Regions from separate parts of the Heyndrickxia faecalis genome, predicted to be linked through region 1. Evidence: riboswitches for the same ligand, from Rfam matches in the RefSeq annotation. Region 1 holds a riboswitch; each other region holds the start of a gene.
The links. A riboswitch is a leader RNA that binds a small molecule or an ion and turns the genes downstream of it on or off. The one in region 1 is predicted to bind thiamine pyrophosphate.
Positions count from the first base shown of each region.

Region 2: linked by a shared signal. The riboswitch ahead of ABR335_RS09755 (ABC transporter permease) and the one ahead of tenA (thiaminase II) in region 1 are both predicted to bind thiamine pyrophosphate.
Region 3: linked by a shared signal. The riboswitch ahead of thiT (energy-coupled thiamine transporter ThiT) and the one ahead of tenA (thiaminase II) in region 1 are both predicted to bind thiamine pyrophosphate.
Region 4: linked by a shared signal. The riboswitch ahead of ABR335_RS09805 (3-oxoacyl-ACP reductase) and the one ahead of tenA (thiaminase II) in region 1 are both predicted to bind thiamine pyrophosphate.

Region 1 covers NZ_CP158453.1:2,816,059-2,821,056, reverse strand. The annotation lists gene ABR335_RS13700 (class I SAM-dependent methyltransferase) at 1-139, shown strand, start outside; gene ABR335_RS13695 (hypothetical protein) at 669-923, shown strand; gene ABR335_RS13690 (alpha/beta hydrolase) at 1,227-2,120, shown strand; TPP riboswitch at 2,451-2,540, shown strand; gene tenA (thiaminase II) at 2,687-3,367, shown strand; gene thiW (energy coupling factor transporter S component ThiW) at 3,407-3,925, shown strand; gene allB (allantoinase AllB) at 4,121-4,998, opposite strand, start outside.
Region 2 covers NZ_CP158453.1:2,000,771-2,005,768, forward strand. The annotation lists gene ABR335_RS09740 (phosphosulfolactate synthase) at 1-77, shown strand, start outside; gene ABR335_RS09745 (VOC family protein) at 61-459, shown strand; gene ABR335_RS09750 (ABC transporter substrate-binding protein) at 782-1,771, opposite strand; gene ABR335_RS09755 (ABC transporter permease) at 1,783-2,547, opposite strand; TPP riboswitch at 2,794-2,905, opposite strand; partial or broken gene ABR335_RS09760 (IS4 family transposase) at 3,265-4,619, opposite strand; rRNA gene rrf (5S ribosomal RNA) at 4,915-4,998, opposite strand, start outside.
Region 3 covers NZ_CP158453.1:2,108,506-2,113,503, forward strand. The annotation lists gene ABR335_RS10290 (FAD-dependent oxidoreductase) at 1-1,166, opposite strand, end outside; gene ABR335_RS10295 (CBS domain-containing protein) at 1,234-1,695, opposite strand; gene ABR335_RS10300 (MBL fold metallo-hydrolase) at 1,773-2,627, opposite strand; gene thiT (energy-coupled thiamine transporter ThiT) at 2,824-3,414, opposite strand; TPP riboswitch at 3,463-3,563, opposite strand; gene ABR335_RS10310 (SOS response-associated peptidase) at 3,621-4,295, opposite strand; gene ABR335_RS10315 (rhodanese-related sulfurtransferase) at 4,676-4,998, opposite strand, start outside.
Region 4 covers NZ_CP158453.1:2,012,499-2,017,496, forward strand. The annotation lists gene ABR335_RS09785 (YkyB family protein) at 1-74, opposite strand, end outside; gene thiE (thiamine phosphate synthase) at 367-1,011, opposite strand; gene thiD (bifunctional hydroxymethylpyrimidine kinase/phosphomethylpyrimidine kinase) at 1,008-1,814, opposite strand; gene thiM (hydroxyethylthiazole kinase) at 1,820-2,632, opposite strand; gene ABR335_RS09805 (3-oxoacyl-ACP reductase) at 2,645-3,406, opposite strand; TPP riboswitch at 3,474-3,585, opposite strand; gene ABR335_RS09810 (GNAT family N-acetyltransferase) at 3,633-4,058, opposite strand; gene ABR335_RS09815 (GNAT family N-acetyltransferase) at 4,055-4,549, opposite strand; gene ABR335_RS09820 (GNAT family N-acetyltransferase) at 4,549-4,998, opposite strand, start outside.

The DNA.
Region 1 (4,998 bases):
GAGAACAGGAAGAAGCATTTTGTATGAACTGGATGATCAAGAACTAAGTTTGCTGACCGATTATGTCCAGAAAAAGGTGACAAAGGAAAATAACATCGTTGAAAAAGACCGGTGGACAATATGGAAGGCAACTATTTAGCTGATTGACCGCCTGCAGGGCAACGGGTAAGAACAACTACCCACTTTCCCCAATTTTGCAGGCGTAAAATTAGAAGATCCGGAAATGCATCAAAAGGGGGATGTTCAATTTTATTTACTAAATCCTGAACAATATTTATGTGTTTATGAGGCTTCCTCTATGAATAGTTATAGAGCAGATCATAACAATTATAAAGACATTGATAAAATAGATTTCCGAAAATATAAGTCCTGAAATTGAAGTATTTTTAACCAATTTCGGCCATTTCCTGGACAGTGCCGAAACGCGGCAAATTAGGGAAAGTGGCCGGTACTGCTATTTTAAGGCCGGGCCAGAATCAATACCCTTCAATGTCGCAGCAAACGCTATTGATTGAGTATCGTTTTAAAAGATGTCTCATGGCTAACCCAGATTCTGCTTAACGGATAGGACGTCCTGATATCTCACAGCACCTGAGCCATGTGGAGTGTGTTTGCATTTAAAAAATATAATGAGAAAATAAACCACAAGGCGGTGAAACGTTTTGAGAGTGAGCCGTGAAGAATTAAAGCGGATGATTGATCAAATTCCTGAACAAGATGTCCTTGAAGTGTATGATTTTATTGAATTTTTAACCTTCAAGCGGGGAGAACAAGCACTAAACGAAAAGGAAGTTGAATATCTGGCAAAAGATGAAGAAGTTGTTCGTCAGGTTCAAAAGAGTCGCGAAGATCGGCGAAACGGACGCATTTACAGCAAAGAACAGGGGCTTAAGTATCTTCGGAGATGTTTCAAGGGGTCTTAAGCGTGGACAAAGAGTATCGTGTATTTTGGTCACAAACTGCGCTGGACGAATTGAGCAATATTCGGGGATACAAACAAGAAGGCATATGCTTATTGGTGTTAGTATGAAACATAAACGCTTGGAACAAAAAGGATCGCTTGGTCAGCTTTCATTAGCTCGTAAAGTAACGATAAGTCGAGAAACCCCTACTTCGAGTGACCCATCGAAGTGAGAGTAGTTCACTGTGGAGCCATTTTTATACGTATATGTCAATTCTATTTCGTGCAATGTTTGTGCTCGCCTAAAGCGGGAGAAGGGAGAAAAATGAACAATCAATTTCGACGAGAAGATATTGACTTTTATTCAAATGGAACAAGGTGTAGCGCGTGGCTATATCTACCCAATGTAGATAAAAGGTGCCCGGTCATTGTAATGGCTCATGGCTTGGGTGGAGTGCGTGAAATGCGGTTGGACGCATATGCTGAAAGGTTTGCTGCTGCCGGGTATGCCTGCTTTTTATTTGATTATCGTAACCATGGAGCAAGTGACGGAAATAAAAGACAACGGATAAATGTAAAAGAACAACTTGCAGATTGGAACTCTGCCATTGATTTCATCAAAAAGAATGATAGCATTGATGATAGTAAAATACTCCTGTTTGGAAGTTCGTTTAGTGGGGGACACGTTATAACCCTATCAGCTCATCGAATAGATATTCTTGCAACCGTGGCACAGTGCCCATATACAAACACCTTAGCTACAGTGAAAACGGTCTCACCACTATCTGCCCTAAAAATATTCCCCTTTGCCATAGCTGACGTTTTATCTTCTATTACCGGGTATCATCCGGTCATGATTAAATTGGTGGATGCGCCGGGGAAAGTAGCGATGATGGCTGTTTCTGACTACAAAAAGGTTTTTAAGTTGATGCCTGAAAATTTAAAGTTTGTGAATAAAGCCCCCGCAAGATCGGTTTTAGAATTCTTTAAATATTCGCCTAGTAGATACACTAAAAATATAGGAATACCGATATTTTATGCGGTTTGTCGGAAAGATACATTAGCACCTGCTTGGGCAACCATAAAGTGTGCAAAACGCTCCAAGAAAGCAACGATAAAAGAGTATGACTGTGGACATTTCGATATTTATTTAGGTGATTATTTTGAAAATGCAATAGTAGATTATATAGGCTTTTTTGATAAAATTACAAAAGGCTAGTTGGATAATCAAATGCAACAAGCTAAATAAATGAAAAAAAACATGATAAACCGTTTGCGATAAAAACGCAATCAATACGGGGGTTTATCTATGGTGAAGATTGCCACCCTTCGTGCAGAAGGAAATCCATGCAAGTAATCACTGATATGGTTGGCTGTAATAAAAATACCGTATCTCGGGAACTGAAGCGTGGTACGGGCAGCATTTGAGTCAACATTCTTTGGCTCTGTTTCCATATTTTACAAAAACTTAAAAGACGGACAATAAATCTCCTGTTGCACAAAATACGATACTATGATATGGTAAGAGTAATGTAAATGAATATTCATAATAATCTACTAGGGGCGCCGGGTTGGCTGAGAAGTACCCTTTGAACCTGATCTAGTTCGTACTAGCGAAGGGAAGTAGGTGATGAAATTACACCTGATGATTTGTAATTGATACACCCGCTTTCCGATGGAGGGCGGGTTTTTTATTTTGAGGAGCCGCCTCTGGCTATCGCTCGGGGCAAGGGTGAAATCAGCTTGCAAACCGCATTCGGTTTCCCGGTAAACAAGGAGGAATCATTGTTGAAACGATCTTTTACAGAAAGGCTATATCAAAGTGTCCAGCCGATTTGGGAGAAAAACCATAACCATCCTTTTGTCGTGGGACTGGGGAACGGAACTTTAGAAAGAGATAAATTTATCTATTATTTAAAGCAGGATTACGTATATTTAGTTGAGTACGCAAAACTGTTTGCCATGGGTGTTGTGAAAGCGGGTAACCTCGACATGATGACGAGATTTGCTGCGGTTCTCCATGAATCGTTGCATTTTGAGATGGAACTGCACCGCCAATACGCTGCCGAGTTTGGCGTTACTCGGACGGATTTAGAAGCAACCCAACCAACACCGGTTAATCTTGCTTACACGAGTTATATGCTGCAAGTGGCCGCCAATGGAAGCTTGGCTGAACTTGTTGCCTGCTTGTTGCCGTGTGCCTGGGATTATTGGGAAATTGGGAAGCTGCTGAAATTAAATCATCGAGACAAATTGGAGGCCAATCCTTACAAGAAATGGATCGAAACCTATTCTTCAGAAACGTTCGGCTCCGGAACGCAGTGGTTAATTGACTTAATGGACCAACTGGCAAGCGGAAAATCAGAAACGGAACTGGCAGTCTTAGAACGCCATTTTCAAATAGCCTCAAAGTATGAGTATTTATTTTGGGATATGAACGATAAAAAACAAGACTGGCCGGTCTGATTTTCATTCGCAACTAAAAAGGAGGGAAGGTTGGTTCTAATGAGAAAAACACAAAAAATAACAGCAACTGCAGTTATTGCAGCTATCACAACTGCATCCAGCAGTTTGATTTATATCCCGGTTGGTTTTGCAAAAATTTTTCCGGTACAGCATTTTGCCAACATACTCTCGGCTGTTTTGCTCGGCCCCGGTTATGCGGTTGCGCAAGCTTTTATATCCTCGCTTTTACGTAACTTGCTTGGGACGGGGAGTATTTTTGCCTTTCCGGGAAGCATGATCGGCGCGTTTTTGGCAGCTTATCTGTACGCGAAGACGAATAAGCTCATTTTTGCCTTTGTTGGGGAGGTCATGGGGACAGGCATTCTCGGTGCCTTGGCATGTTATCCCATTGCTGTTTTCTTACTCGGCCAAGCGTCAACGCTTTTCGGATTTATCCCTGCCTTCTTTTTAAGCTCTTTTGCAGGGGCCATTTTTGGCTATGTTTTGATAAAAGTTTTACAAAAAAATAAAGGGTGGGACAGAATGATCAATCATACCGTAAGCAACCGTAAGCTTTGAGTGAAGCACCACGGAGGATTGAAGGCATTTGCCATGGTGCATACAGGTTGCCAGCCATTGATAACCGGTCAAAATCCATGCCAGCAAAACCAGGCTCTTGAAAACAGCAAGCTGTCTTGCGTTATTTTTATTCCTGTCCCGAAATCTGTGCCAGCAACAACAGGCTCTTGAAAGCAGAGCCTGATGCTGTTAGCATTATGACGGCACTCCGGCATAGTCTGAGACCTTCGCTGGCCGGATCCATTTGCCAACCGGCTCGCCTGTGATACCACCGCCATCCAGATCGAATATGAGCTGACCTCTTAAAAAAGTTTTCGTAACCCGGCAATCAATTTTTCTGCCGATATACGGGCTGTGCTTATGGCGGTAATAGAGGTCTTCCGCACTTACCGTGTATGGCCGGTCGGGATCGAGAAAGAGAAGATCCGCATCTTTTGCGAGCGCAATTTCCCCTTTCGATTTTAAGCCAAAACGTTCGGCAGGGTTGGTTGCAATCATGCGCGTAAATTGCGTAATGGGAATACTGCGCTTTTTGACAGCCTCATCGAACATCAAATCGACATTATGCTGGCACCCGGTTATGCCGCCCCATACCTCAAAAATATTTCCGGTTTCGCTGTCCTTCATTACAGGCGGGCAAGGGGAATGGTCGGATGTCAGCATATCGATTTTTCCTTGTTTCAATACTTCCCAAAGTTTTTCCTGCTCCGCTTCGCTGCGTAAAGGCGGGGAACATTTTGCAAGTGGGCCGATTTCCGCAAATTGGGCTGTTGTGATGGTAAAGTAATGGGGGCATGACTCAAGCGTGACATCCTGTCCTTCGTTCCGCGCTTTCGTAATTTCTTCCACTCCTTCCGCACTGCTGACATGGACAAAATGCAGTTTGCACCCGGTTTGTTTCGCAAAATACAGCGCCCGCTTGATGGCATCCACTTCTGTAAATACCGGCCGTGTTGAAACATAATCAGCCGGACTTGTTTTCCCTTGTTTGATCATCTCCTCTGCTAACCCATCGGTAATGGCGGCATTCTCTGCATGAATCAATAAAATATGTCCCAGCTCGGCTAATTTTT
Region 2 (4,998 bases), 820 kb from region 1:
CGCTTGAAACATTAAGGCTCGGTTTGCGATCAGATACTTTTTTTATTGGAGGAGATTCCCATGAGAAAAACGGATAAAATTTTTCATTTGGCGATCCCGTGCAAAGATCTTGATGAAACAGCCGATTTCTATCAGAAATTAGGCTGTAAGGTGGCGCGCCGGTATGATGACCGGGTCACTTTCAATTTTTTCGGGGACCAGGTTGTCTGCCATCTGAGCCCTGAAAAAATAGACCCCAACCCGAAAATGTATCCCCGCCATTTCGGCATTACTTTTTTGGATAAAGCAGCATTTGAGGAAACCCTCCAATCCGCAAAGAAAAACCGCTTGGCATTTTTCCAGGAGAAAATGGTCCGGTTTGGGGGCAGGCAAGAGGAACATTGGACATTTTTCCTCCAAGATCCCTCCAACAACTTGCTCGAATTTAAATATTACCACGATGAAAGCATGGTGTATTAACCAGTCCCATTCATTGCTCAAAGCATGCGATGCGGCTTTTTCCGGAAAGAGCCGCATCGCATGCTTTGCCATTTGGGCCAGGCGATAAGCGTTTTTTCCTGGCCCGAGACGTTTGATCGTTATGTTCAGCAGGATGGCAAAGCCCCGGAGGCCCTTTTTAGGCTTAACATGCAAACCGCAGGCATACAGCTGCGGTTTTTTTGCGGCTTCCCGCAGGAACATGCAGCGCTTGAAGCGAATAACATACTCTGCATGTTCCGCCACCCGGTTTTGTGATCCCATGCTGGCGGAAGCCAAAGCGATTTGGCTTCCAGAATGCTCCTTATTTATTTTCTAAATGGACAAAAGCTTTTGCGGCATTGACATGTGTTTTTGTGATCTTTGTCTGGTACAGCCAATCCGAAACGTCTTGCCATTTTTTCAGGCCCTGATCGGCAATCGTTTTATTTTTTTCGCTCATCAGCGGCAGCAAAATGTGCAGGCTCTTCGTTTCCACATTTTTATCCAGCGGTGAAGAGGCATCTTCATGTTTTAACAAAATGGCAAGCGCCTTTTCCGGATGTTTTTTGACATATTGCTGGCCTTTTTCGGCAGCAGCAAGAAATTTTTTAAAAATGTCTGGCTGCTGTTTCAGCTTATTTTCGTTTGCGATGAAAACGAGTTCGGCATAATCCGGAACACCGTATTTTGCCGGATTGAATGCTCTAACGGGTACGCCTTCCTTTTCCAGCAGCAACTGTTCATGATTAACAAAACCGCCGACGATCGCATCAGTTTTACGGGCTGTCAGAGCAGGGATTAAATCATAGCCAACATCCACTGTTTTCACCTTGTCCGGATCGCCCCCGTCTGCTTTGACCATTGTCCGAACGACTGCTTCTTCCAGCGGAATGGAAGAATAGCCGACCGTTTTGCCCGCCAGGTCTTTCGGTGAGCGGATACCACTTGAAGCTGGCACCATCACACGGTTCAGCGTATGGCGGACGACGGTGCCAAAAGATTGGACCGGAATATTCTCATCGCGCGCGATTAACACTTGGGGTTGATAACTTAATGCAATATCAATTCGATTCGCAGCCGCAAGTTTTAACGGGTCATTTGTGTCAGAAGGCATTTTGATGCTGACATCAAGGCCCTGCGCTTTAAAATAGCCTTTTTCCTTGGCTACATAAAGAAAAGAATGAACCGCATTTGGATACCAATCCAGCATGATCGTTACTTTTTGCGCATGTTTCGTTGCTTGCTGCGAATGATTGCTGCAGGCACCTAGCATACACGCCAGTACAGCGACCATTACCCATCGTTTCTTCATTGAAAATCCCCCTAAATTTTTGTTCTGTTTTTCAATAAGCTTTTTTCCATCCCATAAATAAGCAAAAATAATCCCATGCCGAGTGCAGCCAAAAGAAAAACGGCCGAAAAAACAGCGCCCGACTGCAAATACCCAGACATTCGCTTGCTAAAAAAGCCAAGCCCCGCAGTTGCGCCAAGCCACTCTCCGATCGCTGCCCCGCTGACACAATATACAACCGATAATTTCAAGCCGGATAAAAATTGGGGAAGGGCCATCGGGACAGAAAGTTTTCGGAAAATATCCCAACGGCTGGCGCCCATTGTCCGAAACAAATTCAGATAGGCGGGATCGACGGTTTTTAATCCGTCAAAAGTGCTGATTACAATCGGAAAGATAGCCGTTAACACAATAATCGCTACCTTGCTCCAAACTGAATAGCCGAACCACATCATAAAAACAGGTGATACGGCGACAAGCGGGATCGTTTGCGAAATAACAAGAAACGGATAAAAGATTTTTTCAGCCGTTTTGGAGACATACATGATGACACCGATCATCACTCCACCCGCAACAGATAAAAGAAAACCGATGCCGACTTCCTCCACTGTCGCAGGCAAATGCACATTTATTAGTTGCCTGTGATTTTCTATGAAAGATGCATAGATTTGGGTAGGGGACGGCAAAATGAAAGACGGGATCACCCCTTTCTGTATGACCCACTGCCAGCCGGCTATCAAGACCAGCATCGTAACGCAAAAAAGTCCGTAATCCCCCAGCCATTTTCGCCACTTCATTTAGGAAACCTCCTTTCATCCGAACTTCCAATATGTACAAGCTGCAAACCGTTCCAAAGCCCGTTCAACCATTTGAATTTTTTCCTGCTATAGCAATCTTCCACCTACTTTTTGTTTTTATTTCTTCCTGCCCGTCGTCATTGACGGGGTTTTTCCGGTTACCGCCCTAAAAGCAGCTATTTTCCCTCCCTTCCAACAGAAAAAAGCCAGGCCTGTAAAAGACCTGACTTTAATAAGCAAGAAAATTTCCCAAAATCCCTACTTTCCTACGCCGGCATGATCCGGATCAGGTCCAAAGGGTTGAAAAACCAAATGTTTTTCTCTCAGCCCGCCAATCCGGGCACCCCTAGTAGTCTGAAATATTCACTTTTTTCCATTATAGGCTTTCTATTTGCCTGTGTAAAGTAGTGCAAGCTTTTTTTAATTCAATTTTCTTTCTTCCCTTTCTGCCCTCCTGCTGTTTGGAATAAAGGCGCCAACATTACAGGCCCCGGTAAAAAGAGATCCTGAACATCGGGAAAAGTTCGCGCTAACTGAAGGATTCCGCTTTCTCTCCGGCTTTCCCGTTTTAAAAATGGGCCTGATCGTTTTTTGTACCATGATACTGGCCTTGCAAATTTCCGATTCCCAGGCCATGATATTAATAACTAAAACTTGAAAGTACGAAAATCGTGCAAACTCCTTGTCGCCACTGCGGTTATCCCGTCTAATTTAGAGCTAAGCTGCTTTAATTAGGTGTTTTTGATAGCTGACATGTAACTTTTTTTAAATTGCTCAAAGTAGTATTTAGTACTTCTTCACAAAGGATATACTCATCCTTAAAGGCTTCTCTAAATAAATCAATCATTGTTGAATCGCTTCTGCGAAGGTGATGTCAGTAAGTTCATCAACCATGAGATAAAACAACTCACCCAGGGTCCGATCATCTACCTGTTCACGGTGTTGGACTGCAAGGATTGAGTAACCAATTGCGACAAGAGCGGTATGTGCAAAGATACCGTCATAAGACAATCCTTGATATTTTGCCAGGAGGGGGTACTGTTTACACATCTTGAAGTATACTTCAATCGACCAGCGCTTTCCGTAAAGCTGAATAACTTCATCTTCAGAGAGCCGGGTGTCCGTTGTCGCCAAGACAAGGTAATCATTTCGTTTATTGCGGTTGCGGATATAAACGAGTTTGACTGGCACCGACGTTTCCCCGTCTACTGCTTCAACAAGAATGGATAACAGATAGCGTGAACGTCCGCGACGTTTCTTCTGGGTGTTAAAGACCGTTTTCACATCCATCAGTCCATCGTTGAATTGGTAATAAACTTTCTTAGAACGTTTCACCATGGCTACTCCATGAAGTCCCATTTCACGCAACTGATGAAACATCTTAGGGCTAGAAAACCAGGAATCAAACAAGACGTAGGAAGCATTCACTCCTTGAGACAAGGTTGATGATATCAATTCCAACACTACATTGGTTGCTTTGCGCTGTGCCTGAATCTTACGCTTTCCTGAAAATGTACGGCCGTCAATGGATTTTGGGCTGCACACTTGATTCTTGCCAGAAAGCAAGGAAAAGTTAACAGGAAGGAATGTATTGCCGTCACTCCAACCGAGTTGAAGAAACCGAAAGCCACGGGTATGTTTGTGTTTCGCATGGTCAAACTGAAACGCCGCAAGTTCAACGTGCTTTGCGCTGGCTCGCTCATACATGGAATCATCCACAATGAATACATTCCGGCGTGTTGGTTCGGTCAAGGGTTCGATGAACACAATGATACGGCGGCAGAGCAAAACCAAGAACTTTTGCCAATTGATTTTGCCGTTATTCAGTAGATTACGGAAAGTCTTATCTGAGAATCCGAGCTGATCTTGATGCTTCAAATAATCACGGTATGCAGATCTGTTTGAGAAAAGTGTACTGATCAAATAACAGAACAGTGTTTGAAATGGAACACCTTTTGTCTTTACAGCGTTTGAAACCTTCGCAATTTGAGATAAGCGGAAACGCAAAAAAATGCTTCGATTGAAGATAAAATTTCAAGAGATTGATGGTCGTTTTGTGTTATAATTTTCATAACATGAACACTCCTCGATTAATTGCTAGTTAGCACTTCAATTATACCGAGTTTCCAGTGTTCATGCTTTTATTTTTGCTCTAAACCCTTGTAAGACAAGTAATGAGAATGAATTTTAGTGTTTCAAGTTTTAGACGATAATCTATAAAGCCCAAACCTGTTTCTAATTAAAGCGGGTTTGGGAAACTTGATTACTATTTTTTGTAAAGTTCCCCTACCGCACACTTCATTTTTGTTTAACAAGACGATGAATCATAATTAAAAAGCCGCAGATTATAATCTGCGGCTTACTTTGGCCCGGCAACGTCCTACTCTCGCAGGGGGAAACCCCCAACTACCATCGGCGCTGGAAAGCTTAACTTCCGAGTTCGGGATGTAT
Region 3 (4,998 bases), 710 kb from region 1:
ATATCGGCATAAGGGTTCTCTTTTTGCATAATCCGGTCCCGCATCAGCATGGCGGCGAGATGGGTGCCGGTCATCCCCCACTTGCGGAATCCGGTTGCGACCATGACCCTTTCTTCATTTTTGGTAATGGGGCCGATATAAGGGATTTTATCCAATGTGGTCATATCCTGGGCTGACCAGCGGCAGCAGAATGCCCCGATTCCGAATGTTTCTTCTGCAAACTTCTGCAATGCTTCATAGTGGCAGATCTCCGGTTCCCCGTGGCCGGTTTTATGGTTCTCTCCGCCGACCAAAAGCAGTTTTTCCCCGGCTCCTTCCGCTTCCCGGAATGAACGCGACGGCTGCTCCGCATTAATGTACATGCCGCCCGGAAAAGGTTTTACAGGTTTCACGGCAAGCAAGTACGAACGTTCCGGATACATTCTTGAGAAATACAAGCCTTTCGCATTGTAAAAAGGATAGTGTGTACAGATGCAAATGTATTTGCACGTCATGGTATGCCCTTTTTCCGTTTTGATTTTTAATGGGCTGCCAAAATCGATATCTTTCGCAGTGGTTTGTTCAAAAATCGGGACATTTTTGTCCATTAAATATTCAATCAGTGCTTTTAAGTACGAAAGCGGATGGAACTGTGCCTGCCCGGCCATTTTCACCGCTTTTTTCCCGGGAATCCCGTCCGGCAGCGAACCGATCCATTCTCCCGGGATGCCGAGGGTTTCATACGCCTGCATTTCTTTTTCCAGTTTTTCAATATATGCATCGGAATTGGTATAGAGAAAGGCATCCTGCCGCGAAAAATCACAGCGGATCCCGTGCTTCAGGATCGTTTGTTCAATGAACGATGCAGCTGTTTCGTTTGCTTTGTAATAAAGGGATGCTTTTTCTTTTCCTATATGCTGGATCAATTCATCATAAATGAGCCCGTGCTGTGCGGTGATTTTTGCCGTCGTATGCCCGCTTGTGCCATTTGCAATGGATCCGGCATCAAACAGGATCGTTTTATACCCTTCGTTTGCCAGCAAATAGGTAGTTACAATCCCGGCCATTCCGGCACCCACAACGGCCACATCGGCTTCCATATCCTGCGTTAACGATGGAAATTGCGGCATCGTGACCGTTTTGCGCCACAACGGTTCAGGAGATTGCGGCATTGAAGTTCCGTTCATGATTTGACCTCCCCGAAAGACTGTTATGTATAGTCTTCCCCGGGGAGGCCGGTCTAAACATTGCGATTTAGCTGTTGAGCAATTTATCCGTAATCTGGCGCATGATATCGCCTCTTGAGATGACGCCGACAACACGCCCTGCCTGATTGACGACCGGAAGCTTTTTAAAATGGTGTTTTGCCAGAATCCTGAGCGCATTTTCAAAATCGTCTTCAGGCCTTACCGTATACAGTTCCCGCCGTTTCATAATCTTTTCCACCGGGAAGTCCAGGCTGTGCACCAATTTTTCATTAAAGTCTTCCTGCTCATTTACCACGATCGTAATATAAAAATCGTAAACGGTCCGTGCCTTTGGCTGCAAAAAGCGGATGACATCCCCGTCGCTGATCATACCGAGCAGCTTTCCTTCCGCGTCCACGACCGGTACGCCGCCGATCCGGTGGTGGGCAAGCACCTTTAACAGTTCCCGGATCGTTGTCTCTTTTTTTACCGTAATAACATCCCGGATCATAAAATCTTTGACTTCCAATTTTCTCGCCCCTTTATATCCATCCATTTACAAATTATTGTAAACCTTTGCGGGGAAGGAAGCAATGAACAAACCGCCTATTGTGTGCCATCTACGTATTTCCCGTGATCCGGGAGCGCGATTTCATCAAATCTGGATGCAAGGTCCTCAAGCCCTTTCCTCAAGCCGGAGCCAGACATCGGGATCCCGTGGCCGCAAACAGCAGTTTCCGGCTTTAAAGCAGCTAATTTTTCAACTGAGCGTTTGGCCGCTTTCCAGTCATTTGTAAAATAGCGCGGTGGCCCGTTTACTTCCTGCCTTTGCACCAGCACTTTCCAAAATTCATCCTGCCTGACGGTGATAAATGCGTCCCCCGTGATCAACACGCTGTCTGCTCCCCTGAAGAACGACACATGCCCTCTCGAATGGCCGGGCGTATGGATCCATTTCCAGCCCGGCAAAAATGGGACCGTCCCGTCTTCGGGAAGGGGCTGGACAGCATGGCCAAGATCAACCGGTTCATTCGGATAAATCATGGAAATCTTCGCCAGCAGGCCGCCTTCAACGGACGGATCGGGATCCGGATACGTTTCACGCCCGGTTAAATAGGGCAACTCCAATCGATGTGCAAAAACCGGCACGTCCCACTTTTCCAATAATGGCGCAATCGCTCCGACATGGTCAAAATGGCCGTGCGTCAGTAAAACCGCTTTTGGTTTTGCCTTTTCCCCGAAGCGTGCCCGCACGGCTGAAAATATCGCTTCGGCAGAACCCGGCATGCCGGCATCCACGAGAACAAATGCATCGGTTCCGGCCCTGCCGATCAGGCACACATTGACAATTTGGATGGTAAGGCAATAGAGATCCGGCAGCAATTCTCTGCCTGTTCCGCTTTCAATCGAAGTCATCGGGATGACCCGGTGGCCAAACGGGTGATGAATGTCTTTGTCCATAAAATCCCCTTTCTTTCATTTTCCTTCTATTTATCTTTTCCCGTTTCTCGAAAGCATTACCCGTAGCCTCCTATCATCAACCGAAAAAGCAGTAAAAACCGGACTGCCGGCTTTACAAGGCGCCTGTTACCATGAAGCCTCTTTCCTTCAGCGAAAACGGCAAGGCGCAGTTGGCCTTGCCGTTTTCAAGTTGCTTTTATGCCGCATGCCTGTGCGGATTGCGGTATTTTGTCAGCAGCTGCGGGGCGGCATTCAAGAGAATCGCCGCAACAGCTGCGCATAAAATCGCATTCCCAATCATCGTGCCGCCATTCATGATGAGAGAATAGAGAAACGCCGACTGTCCTTTAGGCGCATAGGAACCCCAAAAAATCACGCCGGCTACGAAATGCCAGAAATAGCGGGCAAAACTTCCGGTAAGAACGGAAAGGCATATCCAAAAAGTCATCGTGCCCTTTTTATAGTGACGACAGCTTCTTTCGACAAGCGGCCGGAAAAGCCCGGCAAACCCGATGAACGAAAAAGCGACCGGATATTCCATGATGCCCTGAAGCGGGTTAAGAATATCATTAGCATCACCGGTGACGATCTGCAGCAGGCTCCAAATAAATCCGGAAGCAACACTTGCTTTAAATCCCCAGCGAAAAGCGACCACAAAAATCGGCAGCATGGCAAACGACAGAGAAATCGCGGACGTCACCTTAATGGACGGCAATAAGTCCAACACGAGCGCGAACGCCGCAAAAATAGCCGCTTCAATCATAGCCTGTAAACTTAATTTGCCCATAAAAAAATCCCCCTTTTGGTATGCATGAACATAACGAACCATGGGAGGACAAAAGAAATTCCACATCCCTACGCCGGCATTAACCGGACAGGTTCAAAGGGTCAGAACATGGCGTTCACTCTCAGCTTAACGCTCCCCCTGTGGTTACGTTCATGAAATTGTCACCTTTATGATAAACTTTTTGCCACAACATTTCAACAAAAAATTTAATCTTTTGGCAATAACAGCTCCGGAAAATTGTTTTTCGGCGAATTGACGCGTTCAGATACGGCATACATTTCCATTAGGTCTGCATCATACTGCGAAAGGAGTGGCAACAGCCGGCCCGCCTCAGTGACCGATGTGTCCAGCCATTTTTCTTCATCTTCCCTGCGTAAAATCACCGGCATCCGGTCGTGAATTTTTGCCATCATCCTGTTCGCCTTTGTCGTTAAAATCGTGCAAGTAAAGACCGGATTCCCTTCCTGGTCCATCCATTTTTCCCAAAGCCCGGCCATCGCAAAAATGCCCCTGTTCTTAAGCCTGATCCGCATCGGCGCCCGGGTGCCGTCTTTTCGGTTCCACTCAAAAAAAGAATCGGCCGGAATGAGGCAGCGCCGCCTTTTCACTGCCTCCCGGAAACCCGGTTTCTGAAATACGGTTTCGCTTCTGGCATTGATCATCTTATGCCCGATTTTCGGATCTTTTGCCCAGGAAGGAATCAAGCCCCATTTTAAAAAACCGAGTCTGTACTGCCCATGGGCGCTGATCACGGCAGCCACCATTTGCGAAGGCGCGACATTATAACTTTTGGCATATTCACTGCTTGAAAAAGAAGCTTTGGCATGGAACCTTTCTTCCAATTCATTTACAGATGCCGTTAACGTGTACCTCCCGCACATCCAAATCCCGCCTTTCTTTCTATCCTGAAAATATTGCCCGCTGATTTTCATCCTCTGCCATACCGCGTATGAAGCGGCAAAGATGCCCATTTTTCCCCATTTTACACAAAAAACAGGCAGATAAAAAGGATTTGGCCCAGTTGCACCAAATCCTTTCTCTGTTCCGGAACGCACCGCTTGTTAACCCTGCCCCCGAGCTGGGATGTTTGCAGCAGTTCCCGGTTTTTCTTCTCTTTTTCACATTCCGCTCTTTAGGCCTTGTTTCTTTCAAGAAAATGCCGTTTCCGAAGCAAGGAATCGTTCCGGCAGGGAGCGAGCACGGTTTCCATGCCCTTTTTCACCATCCGCTTTCCGGATCGTAAGGTTAAAAGCCACACCGGTTACCGGTTTAACGCCGCGTCTTCTTCTTCGATCCGGCGCAGCCGTTCAGCCACTTCTTCCGGTGTAAGGCCGTGTTCTTTTACATATAAGTTATTTGGTACGGTGCGGCATTCATGCGAGCAACTCCGCATATATTTATGTTCATTTTCTTCCGAGCATAAAATTTGCTTGTTGCAGGCCGGGTTGGCGCAGTTGACATAACGTTCGCACGGTTCCCCCGTAAAATAATCCCGGCCGACAACGACATGTTCTTTTCGGTTGACCGGAACGGAAATCCGTTCGTCGAATACATACAGTTTGCCGTCCCACAGCTCGCCCTGCA
Region 4 (4,998 bases), 800 kb from region 1:
CGTTTTAATGCTTTCAGCTGTGTTTTTGTTTTCAGATTTTCCGGTACATCCTCCCATTTTCTGTAATTTTCCACTGCCTCTCCCCCTTATTCGCATAAACCATTCTCTGCGCCTTGCCAGCACAAAAAACAACAAATGATGAGAGGTTATCTGGTTTTAACAGCCCTCACCTTCCCTTCCACCGGAATGTTTGTTTGTATTTTATCACAAGAACAAACGTTTTATCAACCAAGATATTGAAAAATTCTCGCAAAAAATTCACCGCCATTCAGCCTGCTTGGCACCAAAAAAGCCAGGCTCCTACACCCGGCTTATCTTGATTCCATTTTTAAACTGTCAAAAGGCGCAGGGGGCTTTACGCCTTCATTATAAAGCGAGCTCCCTTTTCAACAGGACAGCTGCCGCTTCTGCATCTTCCGCGCCTGCGATCGCAGAAATGACGGAAACGCCGTCTGCGCCCGCTTCTATGACGCTTTTTGCATTGCCCGGCCCTATGCCGCCAATTCCGACAATTGGAATCCGGATGCCATTTTGGCGGATTTCGCGAATGACGGCTGTGCCTTTCGCTTCTTTCGCATCTTCTTTCGATTTCGTCGGAAAAATTGGGCCGACGCCAAGATAATCCGCGCCTCCGTTTGCTGCCTGCCTGGCTTCCTCCAACGTATAGGCCGAGACGCCGATGATCTTATCCCCCAACTTTTCTCGTACGGATGCCAGCGGTTCATCTTCCTGCCCGACATGCACACCATCAGCATCCAGTTCCAACGCAAGTGCAATATCATCATTTACAAGAAAAGGAATCCCGTTTTTTTGGCATATCCACTTCAATTTTTCACCAAGCGCTTTCTTTTCTTCGCCTTTTCGTGCACCATTCCCTTTTTCACGGAATTGAAAAAGGGTGACGCCGCCCCTGATGGCCTTTTCCAGCACTTGTTCCGGCGGCAGCGTGCAGTTCGGGCTGCCCATAATAAAATACAGTTTCAATGCGCCACGCAAATATTCGGCTGTCATCGGTTATTCATTCTCCTTTTTTGGTACGCCCAATGGTTTGTCGGCCCGTGCCCGTGTCCAATTTGAATGCCGTCTTCGATCGCGGCGGAAATGAATGCTTTTGCTGTCGACACTGCAGCAAATATATCCGCGCCTTTTGCCAATTCCGCCGTAATCGCCGAAGAAAACGTACAGCCGGTGCCGTGCGTATTTTTTGTTGCGTACCTTTTCGCTGTATATTCGTAAAAATTCACCCCGTCAAAAAGCAAGTCGCTCGAAACCGGGGAAGACTCATGATGTCCGCCTTTAATGAGACAATACCGGGGACCGCAATCCGCAATGATGCGTGCCGCTTCCTTCCGATCCCCGGCATTGCGGATGGGCATTCCTGCCAGTTCCGCTGCTTCCGGAAGATTCGGCGTCACAATGAAGGCGAGCGGAAGCAGCTTGCTTTTTAAGGCTTGAACCGCTTCCTTTTGCAAAAGGGTTTCCCCGCCTTTTGCAATGATCACCGGGTCCACAACGAGTTTTTCCCAGCGGTAGGTTTTGATTTTTTCCGCGGCCACTTCGATGATGCCGGAATCAAACAACATGCCGGTTTTTAGCGCATCCGTCCCCATATCTCCGGCAATGGACTCCAATTGGCGGGAGACGGCTTCGGGTCCGAGCGGAAATACCCCCTGGACGCCGCGTGTATTTTGCGCTGTCACCGCGGTAATCACGGACATGCCGTATACTTCCAATTCCTGAAATGTTTTCAAGTCCGCCTGGATGCCGGCACCGCCCCCGGAATCAGAACCGGCAATCGTGAGTGCTTTTTTCATGATGTTCACCCTTCTTTCTTTTCAAAAGAGGCATATTTTTGGATTTCTTCAGCTCCTATTTCTGCCAGCTGGTCTAAAAACGCCATTTGAAAACTGCCCGGCAAATCCCCGCCTGTTTTTTCTCTTGCGATTTCCGCAGCAGCGCCGTAAATCGCAAGCGCCGAAACGGATGCCTGAACCGGATCTTCCTCAACAGCGAGAAAGGCGCCGCAAACTGCGGACAAAAGGCAGCCTGTCCCGGTGACTTTTGTTAAAAGCGGGTGGCCGTTATGTACGAGATAGAGTTCGGAACCGTTTGACACCGCATCCGTCTTGCCACTTACCACGACCGTAGTATGAAGCGTTTTTGCCGCTTTTAAAGCGAGTTCGCCCGTATCCAGGCTGGTATCTCCTGCATCGACGCCTTTAACTTTGGCATCTATTCCGATCAGATTGGCGATTTCTCCGGCATTTCCCCTGATGGATGTGAAGCGGATTTCTTTCAGCAATTTTTTTGCCGTTTCTGTCCGGTAACGGGTTGAACCGGCAGCTACCGGATCGAGGACGACCGGAACGCCATTTTCATTTGCAGACTTTCCCGCCAAAATCATGGCTTCGACGGCTTTTTCGTTCAAAGTGCCGATATTTAACACGACCGCATTTGCCGCTTTCGCCATATCGGCAACTTCTTCCACCGCATCGGCCATTACCGGAGATGCGCCAAGTGCCAGGAGCCCGTTTGCTGTGAAATTAGCCACCACAATATTCGTGATATTATGGATAAGCGGATTGGCTTCCCTGATTTTTTCAAGCAGTTCAATTGGTTTTTCCTTTTCCATTTTCATTCCCTCCTAATCCATTACAAGTCCGCCGTCAACGACGAGGTTTTGCCCGGTTACCGCCCTGGCCCATGGCGATGCAAAAAACAACACGGCATCCGCAACGTCTTCCGGTTCTGTCACCTTTTGCAGCGGAGTAGTTTCCTGAATCAATTGAAAAACCGCTTCAGATGTGGCTGCACTTGCATCCGTCGTTTTCAGAAGGCCGCCGGATACCATATTAACGGTAATGCCATATTGCCCCAGATCTTTCGCCATGCTCCGGGTGAAGCCGAGGAGCGCTGCCTTGCTCGTATTGTAATCATGGTAGGCGACAACCGGATTTTGAAACAGGTTTGTGCCAATATTGATCACCCTGCCGAAATGCAGCCGTTTCATTTCCGCAAGGCCGGCCTGTATGGTATTTAATGCGCCGCGAACCGCACCTTCCATCTGCAAGCTGTATTCCTCCCACGAAATTCGGGAAGCATCGTGCCGGGATTCCGGATCAAAGCGGAAATGCACGAGGGCATTATTTACAATTGTCGTGACAGGCCTGGAAAAATAAGCTTCGGCCTGCCGGAACATCTTTCTTACCTGCGCCGGATCCCTTACATCCGCCTTCAGGGCAACCGCTTTTTCTCCTAAAATATTCTGAAGATCCTTTGCCTTCCCCTCACTCTCAAAATAGTTGATGACAACGCCCGCCCCTTCTCTTGCAAAAGCTTTTACAACTGCTTTGCCTAACCCCCTGCTTCCGCCGGTGACGGCAACCACCTGCTCATCGAGTTTCATTTGTCCCACCCCTTTCCATGCAAAAAAGCCAGGCCCGAAAAGACCTGACTTTATCAGCAAGAAATTTTTTTACAAATTCCTACTTTCCTACGCCGGTATGATCCGGATCAGGTCCAAAGGGTTGAAAAACGCCGGTTTTTCTCTCAGCCCGCCAGATCCGGGCACCCCTAGTAGTTTGAAAGATTATTTTTAGCTATTATATCCCTTTCCAACAAAGATGTAAAGTTTACAATCTTTTTAAAAAAACATAACTGACTTTATCATAATCCATTTTTTCTTCATAAAACCGGTGTGCGTCTTTTCTCTGCAGGCCGGATGACAGGGATACAATGCCGTATCCGTTTTCGCCGGCCTGTTTTTCCACATGCGCCAAAAGCCTGGCGCCGTACCCTTTTGATCTGTGCGCTTCATCCGTCACCAGGTCGCATACCCAAATAAACCGCCCGTTGTACAAGGTAATCATCGGCATATAGCCGGTTACCGCCACAATGTTTCCGTCATCTATTACTGCGGCCATCTTGTAATCCGATTTTTCTGCCGCCTCTTCCACCAGCTGGAGATAGTGTTCTTCGTCCAAATGTTTACGCAGCTGTTTCATCACCGGAAACGCTGCTTTCCACTCTTCCCGGTTTGCAAGTTCTTTTATTTTCATCTGTATATCCCTTCTTTGCCTAAATGGTAATGCATAATAATCAATTCGCCTTTTTTTCCAAACATCCTGCCCCCTTCATCCACAAACCCGGCTTGTCTGTACAAATTTTGGGCAGCAACATTTTCCGTATTCACCCCAAGAACCATCTGCTCTATTTCCAGAAAATGGGTACGGACAAAATGGGGCAGCTGTTTTAAACATTGCCTGGCGTATCCTTTTCCCTGCTGGTGGAAATCGGTTGAAAACGTCCGCAGCAATATGGCATGCGGATGATTTGTATATGGCCTGGCGCCATTTTTTTCATGGAGCACAAAAAAGTTTGTGATCCTGCCATGCCGGATTGCAACAACAGGGTGCCGTTCCGGATCATCTTTTGCAAGGGCAATGGCTTCATCCGGATGGCCGGTGAAACGGAGCTGATCATCCGTTATTGTATAGTTGTCCAATTGCTGCTTGAAATCATCATTGTAAAAGACCAGTTCCAATTCCATTACCCCTTGCATGTCGTTTCTACCAAATCGAGGGATAACCGTACCATATCCCGGCAGCGAATCCCGTTTTCATATATCGTTTCAGCATAATGCCTGACGAAAAAGCCTCTGTCCACCCCGGAGATCCGGAAACCGCATTTTTGATACAAGGCCAGCTGGCTGATGCTGGAATTGCCGGTGCCTACTTCGATCGTTTTAAATCCTCTTTTTCCTGCCCTCCGGATGGCATCCAGCACAAGCCGTTTTCCAAAGCCTTTCCCTTGATGTTCTTTTGCAACCGCCACATTCGCCAATTCCACGATTCCCGGCCTCGCCGGTAGCAGGATGTAAACGCCGATCACCTTTTCTTCAATTTCCGCCACATAGCATTCTCCGCGGTTGGCATAAGCCATCACCATTTCGCGTGACGGGTCGGCAAGGAGCAGTAAATCCATCGGAAGTTTTTCCTT